DNA from 3 places in the Pseudomonas sp. LBUM1644 genome. Region 1 is predicted to be linked to each of the others. Evidence: predicted binding sites of a transcription regulator. Region 1 holds the regulator's gene; each other region holds the start of a gene.

What was found. The regulator sigma-54, encoded in region 1, starts transcription at its own class of promoters, with help from an activator protein. The targets are predictions, from matches to a motif close to ANTGGCATNNANNTTGCTNT.
Region 2: a site for sigma-54 is predicted at 4,730-4,749, ahead of flgB (flagellar basal body rod protein FlgB). Genes of this name have one in related genera too.
Region 3: a site for sigma-54 is predicted at 2,074-2,093, ahead of ACA052_RS08075 (circularly permuted type 2 ATP-grasp protein). Genes of this name have one in related genera too.

Annotation. Positions count from the first base shown of each region.
Region 1 is NZ_CP166812.1:919,420-925,176, reverse strand. It holds gene lptA (lipopolysaccharide transport periplasmic protein LptA) at 1-507, shown strand, start outside; gene lptB (LPS export ABC transporter ATP-binding protein) at 507-1,232, shown strand; gene ACA052_RS04165 (RNA polymerase factor sigma-54) at 1,417-2,910, shown strand; gene hpf (ribosome hibernation-promoting factor, HPF/YfiA family) at 2,985-3,293, shown strand; gene ptsN (PTS IIA-like nitrogen regulatory protein PtsN) at 3,306-3,770, shown strand; gene rapZ (RNase adapter RapZ) at 3,773-4,630, shown strand; gene ACA052_RS04145 (HPr family phosphocarrier protein) at 4,646-4,921, shown strand; gene ACA052_RS04140 (ZIP family metal transporter) at 5,074-5,757, opposite strand, start outside.
Region 2 is NZ_CP166812.1:4,822,067-4,827,823, forward strand. It holds gene ACA052_RS22020 (ribonucleoside-diphosphate reductase subunit alpha) at 1-1,504, shown strand, start outside; gene flgE (flagellar hook protein FlgE) at 1,715-3,064, opposite strand; gene flgD (flagellar hook assembly protein FlgD) at 3,095-3,817, opposite strand; gene flgC (flagellar basal body rod protein FlgC) at 3,833-4,276, opposite strand; gene flgB (flagellar basal body rod protein FlgB) at 4,280-4,687, opposite strand; gene cheR (protein-glutamate O-methyltransferase CheR) at 5,026-5,757, opposite strand, start outside.
Region 3 is NZ_CP166812.1:1,765,323-1,771,079, forward strand. It holds gene speE (polyamine aminopropyltransferase) at 1-735, shown strand, start outside; gene ACA052_RS08065 (hypothetical protein) at 921-1,154, shown strand; gene ACA052_RS08070 (ribonuclease E inhibitor RraB) at 1,368-1,709, shown strand; gene ACA052_RS08075 (circularly permuted type 2 ATP-grasp protein) at 2,125-3,534, shown strand; gene ACA052_RS08080 (alpha-E domain-containing protein) at 3,547-4,497, shown strand; gene ACA052_RS08085 (transglutaminase family protein) at 4,494-5,309, shown strand; partial or broken gene ACA052_RS08090 (c-type cytochrome) at 5,426-5,757, opposite strand, start outside.

The sequences.
Region 1 (5,757 bases):
GCAGCACTGGGAAGCGTGAGCGCCTGGGCTCTGCCGAACGATCAAGAGCAGCCTATCCGCATTCAAGCCGACGATGCCCAACTGGACGACAAAAACGGCATTGCCACCTACAAAGGCGATGTGATCATTACCCAGGGCTCAATGAAGGTCACCGGCAATACCGTGACCATCACCCGCACCCCGGCCGGCGACATCGACGTGGTGACTTCGGTGGGCAACCTCGCCTACTTCGAGCAATTGCAGACCGCTGGCGACACCAAGCCTGTTCAAGGCTGGGGCGTAACCATCCAGTACCACGCAGCGCAAAACCGCATCGTGCTGATCGATCGCGCCAAAGTGATCGACAAGGACAACAACACCACCCAAGGCGAGAAAATCGTCTACGACACGGTGAAGAAGCTTGCCAGCGCCGGTCGCGCCACGGGCAGCAAGGTCACCGAGTCGCGTCCGCGCATCGACATGGTGATCCAGCCCAAGCCGAAAACCGACGAGAAAAAGGCCCAGTAATGGCAACTCTGAAAGCTCAGCATCTGGCCAAGAGCTACAAGAGCCGCCAGGTCGTGCGTGACGTCAGCCTGTCCATCGACAGCGGTCAGATCGTCGGCCTGCTTGGCCCCAACGGTGCCGGCAAGACCACGTGCTTCTACATGATCGTCGGCTTGGTTCAGGCCGATCAGGGCCGCGTCCTGATCGACGACCTGGACGTCAGCCACCAGCCCATGCACGGCCGCGCAAAGGCCGGTATCGGCTATCTTCCGCAAGAAGCGTCGATCTTCCGCAAACTCTCGGTGGCCGACAACATCATGGCCATCCTCGAGACCCGCAAGGAACTCGACAAGGCTGGTCGTCGCAAGGAACTGGAAAGCCTGCTGCAGGAGTTCCACATCAGCCACATCCGCGACAACCTGGGCATGAGCCTGTCCGGTGGTGAACGCCGCCGTGTGGAAATCGCCCGGGCACTGGCCACCAACCCGAAATTCATCCTCCTCGACGAACCGTTCGCCGGCGTGGACCCGATTTCGGTGGGCGATATCAAGCAGATCATTTATCACCTCAAGGCCAAGGGCATTGGCGTGCTCATCACTGACCACAATGTCCGTGAAACCCTGGACATCTGCGAAACCGCCTACATCGTCAACGATGGCCAGCTGATCGCCGAAGGTGACTCCGCCACCATTCTGGCCAACGACCTGGTCAAGGAAGTGTACCTGGGCCATGAGTTCCGTCTGTAAGCGCTGAGGTGTCTGGCTGATTGTCCGGGCGCTTGTCTCGATAAAAAATCAATAGTTTTTTATTGTTACAACGCTCTAGGCAAACGCTGCAGTTTCGGGCATATAATTTGCTTATGTTTGGCGCTCCGGCGCCCTGTAGTGGATGGCGCATGTGCGCCGGCGAATAAGGTGTTAAGCCCCTGCCATGAAACCATCGCTAGTCTTGAGAATGGGCCAGCAGCTGACGATGACACCGCAGCTGCAACAGGCCATCCGCCTGCTCCAATTGTCGACCCTGGACCTGCAACAGGAAATCCAGGAGGCCCTGGAGTCCAATCCGATGCTCGAACGCCAGGAAGAAGGCGACGACTTCGATAACGCCGACCCCTTGGCTGACAAAGCCGAACAGCCACCCAATGCCGATGTTTCGGAACCCTCTTACCAGGAAACCGCCCCGACGGTGGACAACCTCGAGGAAGGCGACTGGAACGAGCGCATTCCCAACGAACTGCCCGTCGACACCGCGTGGGAAGACGTCTACCAGACCAGCGCCAGCAGCCTGCCGAGCAACGATGACGACGAGTGGGATTTCACCACCCGCACATCCGCCGGTGAAAGCCTGCAAAGCCATCTGTTGTGGCAACTGAACCTGGCGCCGATGTCCGACACCGATCGCCTGATCGCCGTGACCCTGATCGATTGCATCAACAATCAGGGCTACCTGGACGAAACACTCGAGGAAATCCTCGAAGCCTTCGACCCGGAACTGGACATCGAACTGGACGAAATCGAAGCCGTCCTGCACCGCATCCAGCAATTCGAACCCGCCGGCATCGGCGCGCGCAACCTGGGTGAATGCCTGCTGCTGCAATTGCGCCAGTTGCCCGCCAAGACGCCTTGGCTGGCCGAAGCCAAGCGCCTGGTCAGCGATTACATCGACCTGCTCGGCAGCCGCGACTACAGCCAGCTCATGCGCCGCATGAAGCTCAAAGAAGATGAACTGCGCCAGGTGATCGAACTGGTTCAGAGCCTCAACCCGCGCCCAGGCTCCCAGATCGAGTCCAGTGAAGCCGAATACGTCGTTCCCGACGTGATCGTGCGCAAGGACAACGAGCGCTGGCTGGTAGAACTGAACCAGGAATCGGTGCCACGGCTGCGGGTCAACGCCCAATACGCCGGCTTCGTGCGCCGCGCGGACACCAGCGCCGACAACACCTTCATGCGCAATCAGCTGCAAGAGGCCCGCTGGTTCATCAAGAGCCTGCAGAGCCGCAACGAAACCCTGATGAAAGTGGCCACCCAGATCGTCGAGCATCAGCGAGGCTTCCTGGAGTACGGCGACGAAGCCATGAAACCGCTGGTCCTGCACGACATCGCTGAAGCGGTGGGCATGCACGAATCGACGATTTCCCGGGTGACCACGCAAAAGTTCATGCACACCCCCCGGGGTATTTATGAACTGAAATACTTTTTCTCCAGCCATGTGAGCACCTCCGAAGGCGGTGAATGCTCGTCCACGGCGATCCGCGCGATCATCAAAAAACTGGTTGCCGCGGAAAATCAGAAAAAGCCGTTGAGTGACAGCAAGATCGCTGGTTTACTGGAGGCACAAGGCATTCAGGTGGCTCGCCGCACCGTCGCCAAGTACCGCGAATCCCTCGGGATCGCGCCTTCGAGCGAACGTAAGCGGTTGATGTAGGGCCACGCCACAGCGTTCCAGTGGTAGATCATCTGATCTGCCGCTTTATGCACTGGCAACGAAGGAGAAGCTGTATGCAAGTCAACATCAGTGGACACCAACTGGAAGTGACCGAACCCCTGCGCGCCTACATCGGCGAAAAACTTGAACGACTGGAGCGGCATTTCGACAAGATCACCAATGTGCAAGTCACGATGACGGTCGAAAAACTGAAGCAGAAAATCGAAGCCACCCTGCATATTCCCGGCAATGAAGTGGTCGCTAACGCGGAACATACCGATATGTACGCGGCGATCGACGCATTGACCGACAAGCTGGATAAACAACTCAAAAAGCATAAGGAAAAGACCCAGAGCCTCCTCCAGGGCGCGACCGGTCGTTAACACTCCCAACCCATGATCCGACTTGAAAGCATCCTGACCCCCGGCCGTTCCCTCGTGAACGTGCCGGGCGGCAGTAAAAAGAAAGCCCTTGAGCAAATTGCCAACCTTATCCACCGCGAAGTGCCGGATCTGGCGATGCAGGATGTCTTCGAGAGTCTGGTCGCCCGCGAAAAACTCGGTTCCACCGGTTTTGGCAATGGCATCGCCATCCCCCACTGCCGCCTCAAAGGTTGCACGGCACCCATCAGTGCCTTGATGCACCTCGATGCCCCTATTGATTTCGACGCCATTGATGGCGCCCCGGTTGACCTGCTATTCGTGCTGCTGGTCCCGGAAGCCGCTACCGATGCGCACCTGGAGCTACTGCGCCAGATCGCCAGCATGCTCGACCGCATGGATGTGCGCAAAAAGTTGCGCAGTGCCCCGAGCAATGAAGCCTTGTATCAGGTTGTCCTGGACGAGCAGAACGGTCACTAATCATGCGCTTGATCATTGTCAGTGGCCGTTCCGGCTCAGGTAAAAGCACCGCACTCGATGTTCTCGAGGACAGCGGCTATTACTGCATCGACAATCTGCCGGCCGGCCTGCTGCCAGAGTTGGCCGAGCGCTCGCTGATTCACACCGAACTGGCACAACCCCTGGTTGCCGTGTCCATCGATGCGCGCAACCTGCCAAGCCACCTGTCACGGTTTCCCGAGCTGCTGGAAGAAGTCCGCAGCCGGCATATCCAGTGCGATGTCCTGTACCTGGATGCCGACGAAGAAACCTTGCTCAAACGATTTTCGGAAACCCGGCGTCGTCACCCGCTGAGCAGCCCCAATCGCTCGCTGGCCGAAGCGATCAATGACGAAACCAGCCTGCTCGGTCCGATTGCCGACCTTGCCGATCTGAAAGTAAACACCACCAACCTGAACCTGTATCAGCTGCGCGATACCATCAAGCTGCGGCTGCTGAACCAGCCGGAACCCGGCACTGCGTTCCTGGTGGAGTCTTTCGGTTTCAAGCGTGGCATGCCGGTGGACGCCGACCTGGTGTTTGACGTGCGCTGCCTGCCGAACCCTTACTGGAAGCCGGAATTGCGCGAACAGTCCGGGCTTGATCAACCGGTTGCCGAGTACCTGGCAGCACAGCCGGACGTCGAAGAGATGTTCCAGGACATTTCCACATACCTGCTCAAGTGGCTGCCACGCTTTGCCGCCAGCAACCGCGCGTATGTCACCATTGCCATTGGCTGTACCGGCGGACATCACCGCTCCGTCTACCTGACCGAACGCCTGGGTCAGACCCTGCAAAAAACCCTGAAGAACGTCCAGGTCCGCCACCGCGACCTCAGCTAAAGGATTTACATCGCGATGCCTGCTCTGGAAATTGAAATCATCAACAAGCTGGGTCTGCATGCCCGTGCTTCCGCAAAATTTGTCGGAGTCGCCGGCCAGTTCAAGGACTGCACGATCAGGGTAGGACGCACGCCAGAATCCACGGTAGACGGTAAAAGCATCATGGCGATGATGATGTTGGCCGCCGGCAAGGGCACCAGGATTCATCTAAGCACGGAAGGCGAGCAGGAACAGGAAGCGCTGGATGCGCTGGTGGCGCTGATCAACAACTTCTTCGACGAAGGCGAATAACACCGCAGCCCTGTAGCAGCTGGCGAAGCCTGCGTTCGGCTGCGCAGCAGTCGTAAAATCAGTCAGCGCGGTCTTTCGGCAAACCGGGTATACCGGATTTACGACTGCTGCGCAGCCGAACGCAGGCTTCGCCAGCTGCTACATAGTTCGTGTTAAGCAAGCGCAGTATCCATCACCATCATCAGGCAAAACCCGATCAGCAACCCAAGGCTGGCCAGTTTGTCGTGACCCTTGCGGCGCGACTCGGGAATGACCTCGTGGGTCACCACCAACAGCATTGCCCCGGCCGCCAGTGCCAAGCCCAATGGCAACAACAACTCAGCCAGGCTCACCAGCCACGCACACAGCAGCGCAAAAACCGGCTCGACCAAACCTGACGCGGCGCCGATCAGGAACGCTTTGACCCGCGACATCCCTGCCCCGGCCAATACCAGCGCAATCACCAGACCTTCAGGCACGTCCTGCAACGCGATGCCCATCGCCAGGCTATCGGCGTCGGGCATGCCTCCCCCGGCCGAGACACCCACCGCCATACCTTCAGGGATGTTGTGGGCGATGATGGCGAATACAAACAACCAGATCCGCGGTGGAATTACCGGCCGCTCCGGCGTGCCAACGAGCATTTCCGGCGAAGCGCCAGACACCTTTCGGTCCACAAGAAACAACCCGAACGCACCCAGCATGATGCCGAAGCTGATCAGACCGCTGGCCGCCCACGGCGTCAGCCCCAAGCTTTCAGCAGCGGAAATTCCCGGAACGACCAGCGAAAACGCCGTCGCCGCGAGCATCACTCCGGCCCCGAAGCCGAGCAGCGTGTCGCTGACCGTCTGGGGCAT
Region 2 (5,757 bases), 2.4 Mb from region 1:
CATCGAGCTGCGCAAGAACACCGGCGATGATCGTCGTCGTACCCACGACATGAACACCGCCAACTGGATCCCTGACCTGTTCATGAAGCGCGTCTTCGATGATGGTCCGTGGACCCTGTTCTCGCCTTCCGAAGTGCCGGACCTGCACGACCTGACCGGCAAAGCCTTCGAAGAGCGTTACGAGTACTACGAAGCACTGTCCCAGTACCCGGGCAAGATCAAGCTGTTCAAGACCATCCAGGCCAAAGACCTGTGGCGCAAAATGCTGTCCATGCTGTTTGAAACCGGCCACCCATGGCTGACCTTCAAAGACCCGTGCAACCTGCGTAGCCCGCAGCAGCACGTTGGTGTGGTCCACAGCTCGAACCTGTGCACCGAGATCACCTTGAACACCAACAAGGACGAGATCGCCGTTTGCAACCTGGGCTCGATCAACCTGCCGAACCACATCGTCAACGGCAAGCTGGACACCGCCAAGCTGGAACGCACCGTGAACACCGCAGTCCGCATGCTCGATAACGTGATCGACATCAACTACTACTCGGTGCCACAAGCGAAGAACTCCAACTTCAAGCACCGTCCGGTCGGCCTGGGCATCATGGGCTTCCAGGACGCTTTGTACCTGCAGCACATCCCTTACGGTTCCGACGCTGCCGTCGAGTTCGCCGACAAGTCGATGGAAGCGGTCAGCTACTTCGCGATCCAGGCTTCCTGCGACCTGGCTGACGAGCGTGGCGCCTACGAGACGTTCCAGGGTTCGCTGTGGTCCAAAGGCATCCTGCCGCTGGATTCGCAACAGATCCTGATCGAGCAACGTGGCCAGAAGTACATCGACGTTGACCTGAACGAATCCCTGGACTGGGCACCGGTTCGCGCCCGTGTACAGAAAGGCATTCGTAACTCCAACATCATGGCCATCGCACCGACCGCGACCATCGCCAACATCACTGGCGTATCGCAGTCGATCGAACCGACCTACCAGAACCTCTACGTGAAATCGAACCTGTCGGGCGAATTCACCGTGATCAACCCGTACCTGGTTCGCGACCTGAAAGCCCGTGGCCTGTGGGACTCGGTCATGATCAACGACCTGAAGTACTACGACGGTTCGGTGCAGCAGATCGAGCGCATCCCGCAAGAACTCAAAGAGCTCTACGCCACCGCGTTCGAAGTGGACACCAAGTGGATCGTCGACGCGGCAAGCCGTCGCCAGAAGTGGATCGACCAGGCTCAGTCGCTGAACCTGTACATCGCTGGCGCTTCGGGCAAGAAGCTGGACGTGACCTACCGCATGGCCTGGTACCGTGGCCTGAAAACCACTTACTACCTCCGTGCCCTGGCCGCGACCAGCACCGAGAAGTCGACCATCAACACCGGCAAGCTGAACGCTGTTTCCAGCGGCGGCAACCACGGTGAAGACTCGGTCCTGGCAGCACCGGCCGGCCCTGCTCCAGTGCCAAAGGCTTGCGCCATCGACGAGCCGGATTGCGAAGCTTGCCAATAAGCTGAGCCGGTAATACCAAACCCCCGACAGCCCCCTGGCTTGTCGGGGGTTTTCTTTTGCCCTCTCTTTAAGATCAAAAGATCGCAGCCTTCGGCAGCTCCTACAGGGGCATGCGATTACCTGTAGGAGCTGCCGAAGGCTGCGATCTTTTGACCACAAAAAAGCCCCTCTTTCGAGGGGCTTCTTGTCAAGCGCTACAACCCAACAACATCAAGTCATCTGAATGATGGTCTGCATGATGGTGCTTTGAGTGGAGATGGTCTTCGCGTTCGCCTGGTAGTTGCTCTGCGCCTTGATCAGGTCGACCAGTTCGTTGGTCAGGTTGACGTTGGACTCTTCCAGGGAGTTGGAGTGAATCTCGCCCAGAGTGCCGGTTTGCGGCGCATCGTAGCCTGGGATGCCGGAAATGTAGGTTTCCTTCCAGCTGGTGCCACCAACCGGCTGCAAGCCTTGTTCGTTGGTAAAGCTCGCCAGGGAGATCTGGCCGATAGCCTTGGTCTGGTTGTTGCTGAAGTTGGCCAGCAACACACCGCTGCCGTCGATGGTCAGGTTAGTGATCTGGCCGGTAGCGTAGCCATTCTGCGCAGGAATCGAACGCGCGGTGTCGGCGTTGAACTGGGTGGTGTTGGCCATGGCAATGGACACGCCTGCCGGGTTGGCGGCCGCACCGTTGGCTGTCCAGACGCCGCCGGTCACAGTGCCTGGTGTCCAGTTGGTGATCTTCAGATCGCTGCTGATGGTAGGCGCAGGTGTCGGAACGGTCGGCGGAATAGTGACCGGTGCCGGTGTGCTGACCGAAAGCAGCTTACCTGACGTGTCGAACGTCATGGTCGAAGGGACCGGCGCATTAGCCGCAATAGCAGGGTCGCTGCCATCCGGGTTGCGACCATCGATCAGGGTGTAGGTATCCCACGTGTTGCCTGCAGTCTTGACCATGAATTGATCCATGGTGTGCTGGTTGCCCTGCGTATCGAAAATCGGGGTGCTGAACTGCTTGGTGAAGGTCGCGGGCTTGGTCGGATCGAACTTGTTGGCCACCACGGCCTGATCGATTACATCCGCCGAGGAGTTCAGGTTGATGGTCGACGACACAGAGCTGGTCGATTTCGGCGCCAGGTTGGAGGTGTCGATACGCAGGTCGGTCAACACGCCATTGACGATCTTGCCATTGGAATCCACACCGTAACCTTGCAGACGAGCAGAGTAGTCGGTGTTGGTGATGTAACCGTCCTTGTCGACCTTGAACGTACCGGAACGGGTGTAGGACAGCGAACCACTGTCGTTCAGCACGAAAAAGCCGGAGCCGTTGATGCCCATGTCCAGCACGTTACCGGTGTTGTTGATGTCACCCTGGGTGAACTGCTGGGACACGTTGGCCAGACGCACGCCGTTACCAACAGTCTTGCTGCCGGTGCCCAGCTTGGTGGCCGAGTAAACGTCTTCGAATTCTGCACGGGACGACTTGAAACCGGTGGTCGCGACGTTGGCGATGTTGTTGCCGGTAACGTCCAGTTGTTTGTTGGCTGCATAGAGACCGCTAAGGCCGATATTGAAAGACATATTCCACTCCTTTGTGCCGGTTAGTCGGCTCTATATACCAATGGTTTGAACTTTGGACAGGGCAATGCTGCCCAGCCCGGCCAGGTTGAGCATCAGCTCACCGCCCGTCTGGCTGATGGTGACGCTGTTGACGGTCGCCGGCAGATTGGTGACCAGCGATACCGCCTGGCTGTCGATGGTGGTCGACGCAGTAAAGGTGTAGGTGCCCGGTGCGGCGGTGGTGCCCGCATCGTCCTTGCCGTCCCAGATGAAACTGGCATTGCCGGCGGACTGACTGCCCATATCGATGGTGCGGACAACCTTGCCGTCCTTGTCCGCAATCTTGAGGGTGACCCCGGCCACCGAACCTGGCACCACGACCGAGCCGTTGAGGCTCTTGGACGTGTCGACCACTGCCTTGTCGCCCGGCGCGATGACCGAACGGCCCACCAGCGACGAAGCCTGCAAGGCCTGGGACGAGTTGTAGTTGCCGGCAATGCCGCTCACCGTGTCGTTGAGCGTGGTGATGCCTTCCAGACTACTGAACTGCGCCAACTGGGCGACGAACGCACCGTTGTCCTGCGGTTCGAGCGGGTTCTGGTTTTTCAGCTGGGTGACCAGCAATTGCAGGAACGCGTCCTTGCCCAGGGACTGTTTGCCCGTGGCACTGTTGGTCGCCGACGCCAGGCCGTCGGCGCTGGTGTTGGTCTTGACTGAGGAGTTGGCCAGGATGTCGTTGAGGCTCAAGCTGCTGGTGGTATCGGTAATACTCATGAAAGTCGCCCCTTATCACTGACCGAGGGTCAGGACCTTCTGCATCATGGTTTTGGCGGTGTTCATCATTTCGGCGTTGGTCTGGAACGAACGGCTCGCGGAAATCATGTCAGCCATTTCTTCCACCACGTTGACGTTCGGGTAGTAGACGTAGCCCTTGGCGTCGGCCGCCGGATGGTTCGGCTCATAGCGCGCTTCAAGGTTGCTCTGGTCTTCGACCACGCCAAGCACTTGTACGCCTTGACCGGCCGCGTCCTGGCTCTGGAACAACGAATCGCTGCCGCCGCTCTGGCCGCCCTGGAACATGGTGGCGAACACCGGGTGCCGCGCACGATAGGTCTTGTCGATGCTCGACGAGACGGTTTCGGCGTTGGCGATGTTCGAGGCCACGGTGTTCAAGCGAGTGGTCTGGGCACTCATGCCGCTACCGGCAATGTTGAAAACACTGGATAGAGACATGGCTTACTCTCCGCGAAGGGCTGACACCAGCCCTTTGAATTTGCTGTTGAGCAGGGTGAAGCTGGCCTGGAAGTTGACCGCGTTTTCCGCGTAGTTCGACTGCTCCAGTTGGGCGTCCACGGTGTTCTGGTCGATCGACGGTTGCATCGGCGTGCGATACAGCAGCGACTCGTCGCCATTGCCCAGGCCTTCAGCTTCGATATGGCGGCTGTTGGTCATGTTCAAGGCGAAAGTACCGTTCTTGGTTTTCTCGTTCTGCTCGGCGAGCACTTTCGAGAAGTCCAGATCCCGAGCCTTGTAGTTCGGGGTATCGGCGTTGGCGATGTTGTTGGCCAGGACTTCGGCACGCTGAGCGCGGAAGCCCAGGGCTTGTTCGTGGATACCGAGCGCTTTATCGAAACTGATGCTCATGCCGGGAAACCTTCGGGTGACCTGATTTTTCGTAGGTTGAACATAGCAAGCGGCGTGCCAATTCAAAAAAGCCCATAAACCGTGGCTTTGCGGGCGGTGGCAACGCGGCAATGCCAGAAAAGCGGCAACCGTTTTCCGCCGCCTGCCGCTTTTCTGCCGCTTTCCCCTCCTCCCTGTAGAAGCTGCCGCAGGCTGCGATCTTTTGATCTTGATCTCGCTCTTAAAAATACAAGATCAAAAGATCGCAGCCTGCGGCAGCTCCTACGTGATGCAAGTGCGGCAGGCAAAAAAAAACGGGAGCCTTGGGCTCCCGCTTTTTTTTGACTGCCGCACTTGCATCACTTCGCCTGGTAAATAATTCCCGGGCTGCACTGGACCATCTGGTAGTGGTCCGGCAAACCGTTCAGCGCTTCGGACGCGCCGAGGAACAGATACCCGCCCGGCTTCAACGTGCTGTGGATGCGCAACAGAATGTCTTTCTTCACCTCGGCAGAGAAGTAGATCAATACGTTGCGGCAGAACACGATGTCGAACTTGCCGAGGCTGGCATAGCTGTCCAGCAGGTTGAACGAACGAAAGTCCACCCGACTTTTGATCGGTGCCTTGATTGCCCAGCGGCCCGGCCCTTTCGGGTCGAAGTAACGCTGGAGGCGCTCGGGCGACAGACCCCGGCCGATCGCCAGGCTGTCGTACTCGCCGGTCTTGCAATTGGTCAGCATGGTGCCGGACAGGTCAGTGGCAACAATCTGCACACCCATCTTCAACTGACCCAGGTTGACCCGTTCGAACTCATCGATGGACATCGACAGCGAATACGGTTCCTGACCCGATGAGCACGCCGCCGACCAGATCCGCAGACGCTGGCCAGGGGCCGCCTTGATCGCTTCGGGCAACACCTTGTTCTTCAAGACTTCAAACGGATAGGTGTCACGAAACCACAGGGTTTCATTGGTGGTCATGGCATCCACCACCATTTCGCGCAAACCGCTGCGCGGCTGGGTCTGGATGCGCTGGACCAACTCACCCAAAGACTTGATGCCCTGCTGTTCCATCAGCTTGTTGAGACGGCT
Region 3 (5,757 bases), 850 kb from region 1:
GTGATGGCGCTGGACGGCGTGATCCAGACCACCGAAGCTGACGAATTCATCTACCACGAAATGCTCACCCACGTGCCGATCCTGGCCCACGGCAGCGCCAAGCGCGTGCTGATCATCGGCGGTGGCGACGGCGGTATGTTGCGTGAAGTGGCCAAGCACGGCAGCATCGAGCACATCACCATGGTGGAAATCGACGGCACCGTGGTCGACATGTGCAAGGCGTACCTGCCGAACCACTCCAAAGGCGCGTTTGAAGACCCTCGGCTGAACCTGGTGATCGACGACGGCATGCGCTTCGTCGCCACCACCACTGAAAAATTTGACGTGATCATTTCAGACTTCACCGACCCGATCGGTCCCGGTGAAGTGTTGTTCTCCGAAAATTTCTATCAGGCCTGCCGTCGCTGCCTGAACGAAGGCGGCATCCTGGTCACCCAGAACGGCACGCCGTTCATGCAGATCGAAGAAGTCAAAACCACCGCCGGCCGCCTGCGCAGCCTGTTCCCGGACTGGCACTTCTATCAGGCAGCGGTGCCGACCTACATCGGCGGCTCGATGACGTTTGCCTGGGGCGCGACCCATACCGCCTATCGCAAGTTGTCCCGCGAAACCCTGCAACAGCGCTTCGCCGGCAGCGGCATCATCACCCGCTATTACAACCCGGAAATCCACATCGGCGCCTTCGCCTTGCCGCAATACGTACTGCAGGCGATCAACAAGCCCAGCAACGACTAAAATCCCCCCCGTAGGAGCTGCCGCAGGCTGCGATCTTTTGATCTTGCTTGCAAAACATCAAAGATCAAAAGATCGCAGCCTGCGGCAGCTCCTACAGGTAATAGGTGTAATCCATTTGAACGATCAGTCAGGGCAAAAGTCCAGATAGGTGTAAGCCCATTTGCGGGTTGTTCGAGGAGGCACTGATGCAAAAGTGGAAAATCACTTTCGTGGATGATCACGGTGAAACAGTCGACGAAGTTTTTGAGTGCGACGAGTGCCCGGATAACGAGCACGCCGCCAAACTTATCAAGGCCCGGCTACTTCCTGTCGCCGCCGAACTGGATCTGAACGATCTGGAAGGGCGAACCGCTGATGCCAGCGTTAAAAGTCTCAAGACCCAGAACAGCATACAAATCCTCGGCATCACGCCAGTCTGAACATCTCCTGTCACATTCTTAACCAGGCCTTGGCAGCGGCTCTCTCTTGAGGCTACTCTGCAAGCGAGATCAGCGAATGGATCGCTAAGGTCTGGTCTTGTCAGCTACATGCTTGTTTCCCATCGGCAACGTGTTTGTCGCATAGCCTTCACCATTCGGTTGCGGGCGTCGGGAGTACGGAAAGTCTATCCATCAGTTTGAGGAGGACGTTTCATGAGCACAGCCTATCAAGAAGACATCAGCAGCAGTGTGCTGCGCCGCATGAAAGAAGGCGGTTTCGACTTTTCACGGTTCCATCCCATCGAGTTCTACGCCATTTTCCCGGACGAGGAGCGGGCACGCAGGGCGGCAGGGCATTACTGTGGTGAATCCTTAAATGCACAAATCAGTGTGCGCGATGACGGCGCGTGGTACCTGGAACTGAGCAAAGTGATGTACGCCACCTATGACGGCATTGGCGACTTTGAGCAGGACTTCGAGGCGATAGTCGAGCCTCTGGGTGGCATCATCGAAGGGTGGGGCGTCAAGCAGGAGGTACGAGGGCTACTCGCATAACTTTATGAACAGTGACAACTTCCAGTAACGGCTAACCTTTGGGTTGGCCGTTTTCGTTTGTTGTAGGAGCTGCCGTAGGCTGCGATCTTTTGATCTCGTTTTTGATTCATAACGTTTCAAAAACGCAAAAAAAAACCGCCTGAGCAGGCGGCAAAAGGGAAGTTCGGTCAGTTTTTCCAGCGAATGCGTGGATTATCCTCGTCGCCAGCCGGGCAGTGAAATCAACTCTGACTATGCTGGTGATAGGCGATGACTTCGCCTTGCAATGAAGCGGGGGCGATCAGGTTGGGGCGTTTGCTGCACAAGGTTGGTGCAGTGTTAACGGCGTATTTATCCAACCGATTGATATCAAAGCGTTTCTGCCGATGGCACGGGCCTTGCGAAGCCTAGATGTCCGGGTGACAAGGAGTACGGCATGATCCGCACCTATTTTGATGAGATGTACGATGCCGGCGGCCAAGTCCGCCCGCACTATCGGGAATTTGCCCGTTGGCTGGCCGACACGCCTGACGAGCTGCTGGCACAACGGCGACGTGAGGCCGATCTGTTGTTTCATCGCGCCGGGATTACCTTCACGCTGTACGGGGACGAGCAAGGCACAGAGCGGCTGATTCCCTTCGACACCATTCCGCGCAGTATCCCAGCCAGTGAATGGCGGATCGTCGAACGCGGCTGCATCCAGCGGGTCAAGGCGTTGAACATGTTCCTCGCCGACCTCTACCACGAGCAACGCATCATCAAGGCCGGCATCATCCCGGCCGAGCAAGTGCTGGCCAACGAGCAATACCAATTGGCGATGCAAGGGCTGGATCTGCACCGGGATATCTATTCGCATATCTCGGGCGTCGATCTGGTGCGTGATGGCGACGGCACTTACTACGTGCTTGAAGACAATCTGCGAACCCCGAGCGGCGTGAGCTACATGCTCGAAGACCGCAAGATGATGATGCGGCTGTTCCCCGAGCTGTTCGCGGCCCAGCGCATCGCGCCGATCGACCATTATCCGAACCTGTTGCTCGACACCCTGAAAAGCTCCAGCCCGATCGATAACCCCAGCGTGGTCGTGCTGACACCGGGTCGTTTCAACAGTGCATTTTTCGAGCATGCGTTTCTGGCCCGGGAAATGGGCGTCGAGCTGGTGGAGGGCGCGGACTTGTTCGTGCGTGACGACAAAGTCTTCATGCGTACCACGGATGGGCCGAAAGCCGTCGATGTGATCTACCGGCGCCTCGACGATGCCTTCCTCGACCCGCTGGCGTTCAATCCGGACTCGATGCTCGGCGTCCCGGGGCTGCTGTCGTCGTACCGCACTGGCAACGTGGTGCTGGCGAATGCCATTGGCACCGGGGTCGCGGACGACAAGTCGGTCTATCCGTTTGTCACGGACATGATCCGTTTCTACCTCGACGAAGAACCGATCCTGAAGAACGTCCCCACGTTCCAGTGCCGTAACCCTTCTGAACTTTCCCACGTGCTGGCGAATCTTCCAGACTTGGTGGTCAAGGAAACCCAGGGCTCCGGCGGTTACGGAATGTTGGTGGGACCGGCGGCGACGGCGGCAGAAATCGAGTCGTTCCGCGCCCGCATCAAGGCCAAGCCCCACGCGTACATCGCGCAACCGACGTTGTCGCTGTCGACCTGTCCGACCTTTGTCGAAAACGGCATCGCGCCGCGCCATATCGACCTGCGTCCGTTTGTATTGTCTGGCCGCGAGACCCGGGTTGTGCCGGGCGGCCTGACCCGTGTTGCCCTGCGCGAAGGCTCCCTGGTGGTGAATTCTTCCCAGGGCGGCGGAACCAAGGACACCTGGGTGGTCGAGGATTGAAGGAAGCCTGTCATGTTAAGTAGAACTGCCTCGGATTTGTATTGGATGTCGCGTTACCTGGAGCGGGCGGAAAACCTCGCACGGATGCTCGACATCAGTTATTCGCTGTCGCTGATGCCACAGGATGGTCGCGGTGACGGCCTCCACGAACTCGCCATGCCCTTGCTGATTACCGGCACCCTGGACGATTACCTGGAGCGCCACGGCGAGTTGCATGCGGAACGGCTGCTGCATTTCTTCGCCCTGGATGCGGCCAACCCGGCGAGCATCTACAGCTGCCTCGGTGCCGCGCGGGCCAGTGCCCATGCGGTGCGTGGGCGAATTACCGCCGACATGTGGGAAAACATCAACGCCACCTGGCTGGAAATTCGCGGGATCGCCGATCAGGGATTGAGTCGCTACGGCATGAGCCGTTTTTGCGAGTGGATCAAGGAACGTTCCCACCTGTTTCGTGGCGCGTCCTACGGCACGATCATGCGTAACGATGCGTTCCGTTTCATCCGTCTGGGGACGTTTATCGAACGGGCGGACAACACGCTCCGCCTGCTCGATGCCCGCTACGAAATGGCCGGCGATCAAGCCGAAGCGGTCAGCGACGGCACGGCTCACGCTTACTACCAGTGGAGCGCTTTGTTGCGAGCGCTGTCGTCGTTCGAGGCGTACACCGAGATTTACCGCGACGCGCCCGGTGCCCGGCATGTGGCCGAATTGTTGCTGCTGCGGGCCGATGTGCCGCGATCGCTGCGCGCCTGCACGGAAGAAATCGACCAGATCCTCGCCCAGTTGCCTGGGGCCAACGGTCGTCCGGCGCAACGTTTGGCGGCAGAGATCGACGCGCGCCTGCGCTACACCGGCATCAATGAAATTCTCGACGAAGGCCTGCATGCCTGGCTGACCGAGTTCATCCCGCTGGTGCGCCAGTTGGGCAACGCCATTCACAGTTCCTATCTGGAGGCTGCATGAGACTTTCCATTAGCCACGAGACCACCTATCACTACGAAGATCAGGTGCGGGCGAGCATCCAGTATTTGCGACTGACTCCCCACGACAGTGAGCGCCAGCATGTGCTCAGCTGGCAGCTCGACCTGCCGCGTCCGGTGCGCGCGCAACTGGATCCGTTCGGCAACATCCTGCACGTGTTGACCATGGACGAGCCGCACGAAGCGATCATCATCGGTGCTCGTGGCCAGGTGGACATCGACGAGCTGCGCGAAGCCGAGCATGAGAGCCAGTCGGCGCTGCCGTTCCTGCGGTTCACTCGCCTGACCGAGCCCGACGAAGCCCTGCGCGCTTTTGCCGAGAAGGAATGCAAAAAACGTCGGGATCGCACGGCCCTGATCGACTTGATGCATGGCTTGAACTCGCACATGACCTACACGCCGGGTTCCACCGAAGTGGACACCAGCGCGGCCCAGGCTTTCGCCGGACGTTCGGGCGTGTGCCAGGACCACGCCCACGCCTTCCTCGCCTGCGCCCGCAGCCTGGGCATCCCGTCGCGTTATGTGTCGGGGTATTTGTACAGCGAGAACAGCGAGCACCTGGCCAGCCACGCGTGGGCGGAAGCCTGGCTCGATGACGCGTGGTACAGCTTTGACGTGACCAACGAGCTGGCGCGGCCGGAACGGCACTTGAAACTGGCGGTGGGCCTGGACTACCTCGATGCCTGCCCGGTCCGCGGCATGCGCCGGGGCGGTGGGTGCGAACAAATGCATGCGAAGGTGTTTGTATCGCCGACGCCGTTGCCTGCTCCAGTCATCTCAGTGCAACAGCAGTAATCAGCGACACCGCACAACCCCTGTAGGAGCGAGCTTGCTCGCGATGGTGTGTCAGTCGACATCAATGTTACTGACACACCATCGCGAGCAAGCTCGCTCCTACAGGGGGGGCGCGATCAAGGTTTAACTTTGCGCCCCGCCATATGCTTCAAATACCCCACCAACATCTCCAGATCCCCGTCCGGTAATACCTGCTCTGAAAAGCCGGGCATCTTCGCCTGCGGCCACTGACGCAAACTCTGTGGATCACGGATATAGCGCTTCAAAAAGTCCGCCCCAAAATATTCCGTCGGGTTGAACGGAATATTCAGATCCGGCCCAAACTGCGCATCCCCGGCGCCATTCAGCCGATGACACGCCAGGCAATTCTTCTGAAACAGCGCAAACCCCTGATTCACCGGATCGTCCGCCTTCAATGCAGGGTCGGGCAATAACGCCGGGAAACGTT